DNA from 3 places in the Enterobacter wuhouensis genome. Region 3 is predicted to be linked to each of the others. Evidence: predicted binding sites of a transcription regulator. Region 3 holds the regulator's gene; each other region holds the start of a gene.
What was found. The regulator PurR, encoded in region 3, represses purine synthesis genes. The targets are predictions, from matches to a motif close to CANGCAAACGTTTGCNTG.
Positions count from the first base shown of each region.

Region 1: a site for PurR is predicted at 1,161-1,178, ahead of pyrD (quinone-dependent dihydroorotate dehydrogenase). Genes of this name have one in related genera too.
Region 2: a site for PurR is predicted at 956-973, ahead of cvpA (colicin V production protein). Genes of this name have one in related genera too.

Region 1 is NZ_CP142124.1:1,729,061-1,731,329, forward strand. It holds gene VPX56_RS08190 (sulfonate ABC transporter substrate-binding protein) at 1-456, opposite strand, end outside; gene ssuE (NADPH-dependent FMN reductase) at 449-1,024, opposite strand; gene pyrD (quinone-dependent dihydroorotate dehydrogenase) at 1,274-2,269, shown strand, end outside.
Region 2 is NZ_CP142124.1:3,278,861-3,281,129, reverse strand. It holds gene folC (bifunctional tetrahydrofolate synthase/dihydrofolate synthase) at 1-103, shown strand, start outside; gene dedD (cell division protein DedD) at 93-776, shown strand; gene cvpA (colicin V production protein) at 1,029-1,517, shown strand; gene purF (amidophosphoribosyltransferase) at 1,551-2,269, shown strand, end outside.
Region 3 is NZ_CP142124.1:2,064,724-2,066,992, reverse strand. It holds gene VPX56_RS09910 (MFS transporter) at 1-59, opposite strand, end outside; gene cydH (cytochrome bd-I oxidase subunit CydH) at 224-313, opposite strand; gene purR (HTH-type transcriptional repressor PurR) at 611-1,636, shown strand; gene punR (DNA-binding transcriptional activator PunR) at 1,655-2,269, opposite strand, start outside.

The sequences.
Region 1 (2,269 bases), 340 kb from region 3:
GGCTTCTTGCAGGGCACGCAGCAGCAGGTTGTGTGAGCTGGAACCTTTCTGGAAAGCAACTTTATGCCCTTTAAGATCGGCGACGGTTTTGATCTCACTGTTTTCAGGCACCAGAATGACTTCGGCTTTTGGCTTTGCGGGTTCGACGCCCACGTAAACCAGGTCCGCCCCGGCAGCCTGCGCAAAGATAGGCGGTATGTCGCCCGTGCTGCCCAAATCAATACTGCCGACGTTTAATGCCTCCAGCATCTGTGGGCCTGCGGGAAACTCCACCCAGGAGAATTTGGTGTCCGGGTAGCGCTTCTCCAGCAGCTGATGGCTTTTCGCCAGCACCATGCTGACGCTGCCTTTTTGATAGCCGATGCGCAGGCTTTCTGGCGCGGTTTCTGCCGCCTGAGCCAGGGACGAGAGGGCCATCAGCCCGACCAGGCCGATACGGGTTAATGTCTTAAACATGGGCGATTCCTTGCGGTTGACCGTATGCCGGTGCCTGAATGTCTTTGCGGTGCAGCGCCTGCCAGAAGGTTTCCAGCGCGTTATCGAGGCGAGTTTGCAGATTCGGCGTAAAGTGGGGTTTATGCTGGTAGTCGATGACCTGCGAGTCATCAGCAAAGACGCCGTGGAGGATTTCCTGCGCCTTTAACGCATTGAGCACGGGCTTCAGGGCATAATCCACCGCCAGCAGATGGGCTACCGTACCGCCGGTTGCCAGGGGCAGTACAACCTTGCCGTCCAGGGCTCGCTCGGGAAGCAGATCCAGCAGCGTTTTTAGCGCGCCTGAAAAGGAGGCTTTATATATGGGCGTTGCCACAATAAGCCCGTCAGCGTCGTTGAGCTGCTCAATCAGCGCCTTGAGCGCAGGGCTATCAAAACGGGCGTAGAGCAAATCTTCGGGTTCGAAGTTATGCAGATTCCAGTGGCACACCTCGACATCCAGGGCGTTGAGCTTTTCGCGGGCGTATTCCAGCAGCGCGCTGGAACGAGAGGGAAACCGTGGACTTCCGGCCAGAGTAATGACGCGCATGTTTGCTCCTTATAACCAATTGTTTGCTTTTATCTAACATTCATAACAATTTTCAGGAGTGTGACATTGCAGAGTTATTCCACTAAATGATTTATCTGCAATTAAAATGCGAAAAAGTGCATAAGAAATGGGCGGCGAGGTAAACGATTGCGTTTTACGCTGGTTTTTTTGCCACAGGTCAATTCCCTTTCCGGGCAGGATCGCACATAATCCCCTCCCGGTCTGCACACCGGGAATCCAGGAGAGTTCATGTACTACCCCTTCGTTCGTAAAGCCCTTTTCCAGCTCGATCCTGAGCGCGCTCATGAATTTACATTCCAGCAATTACGTCGTATTACAGGCACGCCTCTGGCCGCGCTGGTGCGCCAAAACGTGCCGGAAAAACCCGTCCACTGCATGGGCCTGACGTTTAAGAATCCACTGGGTCTGGCGGCCGGTCTGGATAAAAATGGCGCGTGCATTGATGCCCTGGGCGCGATGGGCTTTGGATCTATTGAAATCGGCACCGTCACGCCGCGCCCGCAGCCGGGAAATGATAAGCCGCGCCTGTTCCGCCTGGTGGAGGCGGAAGGGCTGATCAACCGCATGGGCTTCAACAACCTCGGCGTGGATCATCTGGTTGAGAACGTCAAAAAATCTCATTTTGACGGTGTCTTGGGTATCAATATTGGCAAAAATAAAGACACGCCCGTCGAGCAGGGTAAAGATGACTATCTGATTTGTATGGAAAAAGTCTATGCCTACGCCGGCTATATTGCGGTGAATATTTCTTCACCCAATACCCCGGGTCTGCGCTCTTTGCAATATGGTGATGCGCTGGACGATCTTCTGAGCGCCATTAAAAATAAACAAAATGCGCTGCAGGCGATCCACCATAAATATGTTCCCGTGGCGGTTAAGATCGCGCCGGATCTTTCTTTAGAAGAATTGATCCAGGTCGCCGATAGTTTAGTACGCCATAATATTGATGGCGTCATCGCAACCAATACGACTCTCGATCGCTCCCTGGTTCAGGGAATGAAAAATTGCGATGAAGCGGGTGGCTTAAGCGGACGTCCGGTACAATTAAAAAGCACTGAAATTATTCGTGCCCTGTCTGCCGAATTAAATGATCGCCTGCCGATTATTGGCGTGGGCGGAATCGACTCCGTGATAGCTGCGCGTGAGAAGATGGCGGCTGGCGCCTCGCTGGTGCAAATTTATTCTGGTTTTATTTTCAAAGGCCCGCCGCTCATTAAAGAAATC
Region 2 (2,269 bases), 1.2 Mb from region 3:
GGCGGATGCTAAACCAGAAGATACCGTGCTGGTGTGTGGGTCATTCCACACGGTGGCACATGTCATGGAAGTGATGGACGCGGGGAGAACCGGTGGCGAGTAAGTTTCAGAACCGTTTAACAGGAACCATTGTGCTGGTCGCGCTGGGGGTGATTATTCTCCCGGGTCTGCTCGACGGGCAGAAGAAGCATTACCAGGATGAGTTTGCCGCGATTCCGCTGGTACCGAAACCGGGCGATCGCGACGAGCCGGATATGCTGCCCGCTGCGACGCAGGCGCTTCCTGCTCAGCCGCCAGAAGGTGCGGCGGAAGAGGTGCGTGCGGGTGATGCCGCTGCGCCGTCGCTCGATCCGTCGCGTCTTGCGGCGAATAACAATATCGAGATCGATCCGATACCGGTAGAACAGCCGAAGCCTGTTGAAAAACCGAAGCCCGTAGAGAAGCCGCAGCCTAAACCGCAGCGGGATAAAGCGGCCGAACAGCTTGCTGCCGCCTCAGAAGCGCCGCCGACGAAACAAGACGCGGCACCGACCGGAAAAGCCTACGTTGTACAGCTCGGCGCGCTGAAAAATGCCGATAAAGTTAACGAGGTGGTGAGTAAACTGCGCGGCGCGGGATATCGTGTCTACACTTCACCTTCCACGCCGGTGCAGGGTAAAATCACCCGTATCCTCGTGGGCCCTGACGCCTCGAAAGACAAGCTGAAAGGATCGCTTGGCGAGCTGAAGCAGATCTCCGGGCTGAGCGGTGTGGTGATGAACTACAGCGCGAACTGATAAGATCTACCCCTCACCCCGGCCCTCTCCCCAAAGGGGCGAGGGTGAAAATCGCATTGAGCGCGTTTGTATCATACTGCATCGTACAGTTCCCTCTCCCCTTTGGGGAGAGGGCTAGGGTGAGGGGCGTTGAGCATTTTTTCAGCGCCTTTTTTATTTACGCGCGGGAAGGAAATCCCTACGCAAACGTTTTCTTTTTCTGTTAGAATTCGCCCCGAACTGGATGACAGGGCGTTTAATCGTGGGACACATATGGTCTGGATTGATTACGCCATCATTGCGGTGATTGGTTTTTCCTGTCTGGTTAGCCTGATCCGTGGCTTTGTTCGTGAAGCGTTATCGCTGGTAACCTGGGGTTGTGCTTTCTTTGTTGCCAGTCATTACTACACTTACCTGTCTGTCTGGTTCACGGGCTTTGAAGATGAACTGGTCCGAAACGGAATCGCCATCGCGGTGCTGTTTATCGCGACGCTGATAGTCGGCGCTATCGTGAATTACGTGATAGGCCAACTGGTCGAGAAAACCGGTCTGTCAGGGACGGACAGGGTGCTCGGGATCTGTTTCGGCGCGCTGCGAGGCGTGCTGATTGTGGCCGCGATACTGTTCTTCCTGGATACCTTTACCGGGTTCTCAAAAAGCGAAGACTGGCAGAAATCGCAGCTCATTCCAGAGTTCAGCTTCATCATCAGATGGTTCTTTGACTATCTGCAAAGCTCGTCGAGTTTCTTGCCCAGGGCATAAACCCTGAGATGTGGCTTAACGAGGAAAAGACGAATGTGCGGTATTGTCGGTATCGCCGGTTTCATGCCGGTTAACCAGTCTATTTATGACGCATTATCGGTGCTTCAGCACCGTGGACAGGACGCTGCGGGCATCATCACCATTGATGCACACAACTGCTTCCGTTTACGTAAAGCAAACGGCCTGGTAAACGATGTGTTTGAAGCCCGCCATATGCAGCGCCTGCAGGGTAATATGGGGATTGGTCACGTTCGTTATCCTACTGCTGGCAGCTCCAGCGCCTCTGAGGCTCAGCCTTTCTACGTCAACTCTCCTTACGGCATCACGCTTGCCCACAATGGCAACCTGACTAACGCCCACGAGCTGCGTAAAAAGCTGTTTGAAGAGAAACGTCGCCACATAAACACCACCTCCGATTCAGAAATCCTGCTCAATATTTTTGCCAGCGAGCTGGATAACTTCCGTCACTACCCGCTGGAAGCCGACAATATCTTTGCTGCCGTTGCCGCGACCAACCGCCTGATCCGCGGCGCGTACGCCTGCGTGGCAATGATTATCGGCCACGGCATGGTCGCCTTCCGCGATCCGAACGGCATCCGTCCCCTGGTGCTCGGCAAGCGTGACCTGGGCGATGGCCGTACCGAGTACATGGTCGCCTCCGAAAGCGTGGCGCTGGATACCCTGGGCTTTGAGTTCCTGCGCGACGTCGCGCCGGGCGAAGCGGTCTACATCACCGAGAAGGGTCAGCTGTT
Region 3 (2,269 bases):
GTGGTGCCGATCCCAAAAGCGCCAATCGCCAGGGCCAGCAGAGGAAAATTGATTTTCATGGGTCAACTCCGGATGCCGTGTCGGAGTGCGACACAGGAATAAGAAGTCAAAAGCATGACATCAATCACAAAAAATGAGAAGTTAACATTTTGGCAAAAGATTTTTGCCGGAGAAGTAACAATCGGGGCAAGTTCGGAGAGAGCAAGCGCTCCCCCCGATTAAATCAGTGCAGTACAGCCGTCAGACCCGCAGCAACAATCAGAGCCAGCACGATAACGGTGGTGGTCAGCGAAAACTTAAGATCGGTACTCATCAATTTTTCTCCTTTTAATCACCCTACGAAAAGTGAGCTTGCTCATTTTTACACAGTTTACGTCAAAAATCTTCCAGGATTTAAACTGATATCCACTTTAGCTCTTCCCCTTTTCATCAAGATAGGACAAAATTCCACGCTAAATTTATTAGCGTACCGGCCATTGACCCCCTCCTGACGTCCTGTGTCGTTTTCCCGGCGTGTCGCAATTCCAGATTGCGTAATAAGGGTGAGAGAAGGCAAACGTTTACCTTCATGTTTTTCAGGAGCTTAGGATATGGTCTGGAGTGACATTTAATGGCAACAATAAAAGACGTAGCAAAACGCGCAAACGTTTCCACTACAACCGTATCACATGTAATTAACAAAACCCGCTTTGTTGCTGAAGAGACGCGCAATGCGGTCTGGGCCGCTATCAAGGAACTGCACTACTCGCCGAGTGCGGTGGCGCGCAGCCTGAAGGTGAATCACACCAAATCTATCGGCCTGCTGGCTACCAGCAGCGAAGCGGCCTATTTTGCCGAGATTATCGAAGCGGTTGAGAAAAACTGCTTCCAGAAAGGCTATACCCTCATTCTGGGGAACGCGTGGAACAACATTGAAAAACAGCGTGCCTATCTGTCGATGATGGCGCAAAAGCGCGTCGATGGCCTTCTGGTCATGTGTTCCGAGTACCCGGAGTCCGTGCTTTCCATGCTGGAAGAGTACCGCCACATTCCGATGGTGGTGATGGACTGGGGCGAAGCGCGAGCCGACTTCACCGACTCGGTGATTGATAACGCGTTTGAAGGCGGCTACATGGCAGGCCGTTACCTGGTGGAACGCGGCCACCGCGAGATTGGCGTGATCCCAGGCCCGCTGGAGCGAAATACCGGCGCAGGCCGTCTGGCCGGCTTTATGAAAGCCATGGAAGAAGCGCTCATCACCGTGCCGGAAAACTGGATCGTGCAGGGTGACTTTGAGCCAGAATCGGGCTATCGCGCCATGCAGCAAATTGTCTCCCAGCAGCACCGCCCGACTGCGGTCTTCTGCGGTGGGGATATCATGGCAATGGGTGCCCTCTGCGCGGCGGACGAGCTGGGTCTGCGCGTGCCGCAGGATATTTCCGTGATCGGGTATGACAACGTGCGTAACGCCCGCTTCTTTACGCCGGCGCTGACCACTATCCACCAGCCGAAAGATTCGCTGGGCGAAACGGCCTTCAACATGCTGATGGACAGGATCGTCAACAAGCGTGAAGAATCCCAGTCCATCGAGGTCCACCCGCGCCTTATCGAGCGCCGTTCCGTTGCGGATGGCCCGTTCCGCGACTACCGTCGTTAATCGTTTTACGGGAGCCAGCTACGCTGGCTCCCGTAACCACTCCCGATTAAGCGTTTCGCTGTCGCCCAGGTAATCCAGCAGCCAGGCCATTGCGGGCGACACGTCATTTTGCTGCCAGGTCAGGCAGCAGGCCGCATCCGGGAACGGGTTCTCCAGCGTAAGCGCCACCCATTCTCCGGTATCGATACGCGGACGCGCAAAATGAACCGGCACCATTCCCACGCACAAACCGGCGGAAAGGCAGGTTGCTGAGGATCCCCAGTCAGGGGCAACGACGCGACGCTGGTTGTCCAGCAGCCAGGTAATACGCTTCGGCAGCGAGCGCGACGTATCCTCAAGCACCAGCGACGGCCAGCTGCGCAGCGTGTCGTCGCTCAGCGGCCCTTCCATCGCCGCCAGCGGATGATGGCTCGCCACCACGCAGTTCCAGCTCAGCATGCCCATATCACGAAACGCATAGCGTCCGCCCACGGGGATCGCCTGCGTTGCGCCAATCGCCATCTCTGCCCTGCCGTCTGCCAGCGCGTCCCAGACGCCGTTGAACACCTCCTGCGACACGCGCAGCTCGACGTCCGAAAAATGGCGATAGAAATCAACAACCATCTGCCGCGTACGTTCGGGTTTGACGATGTT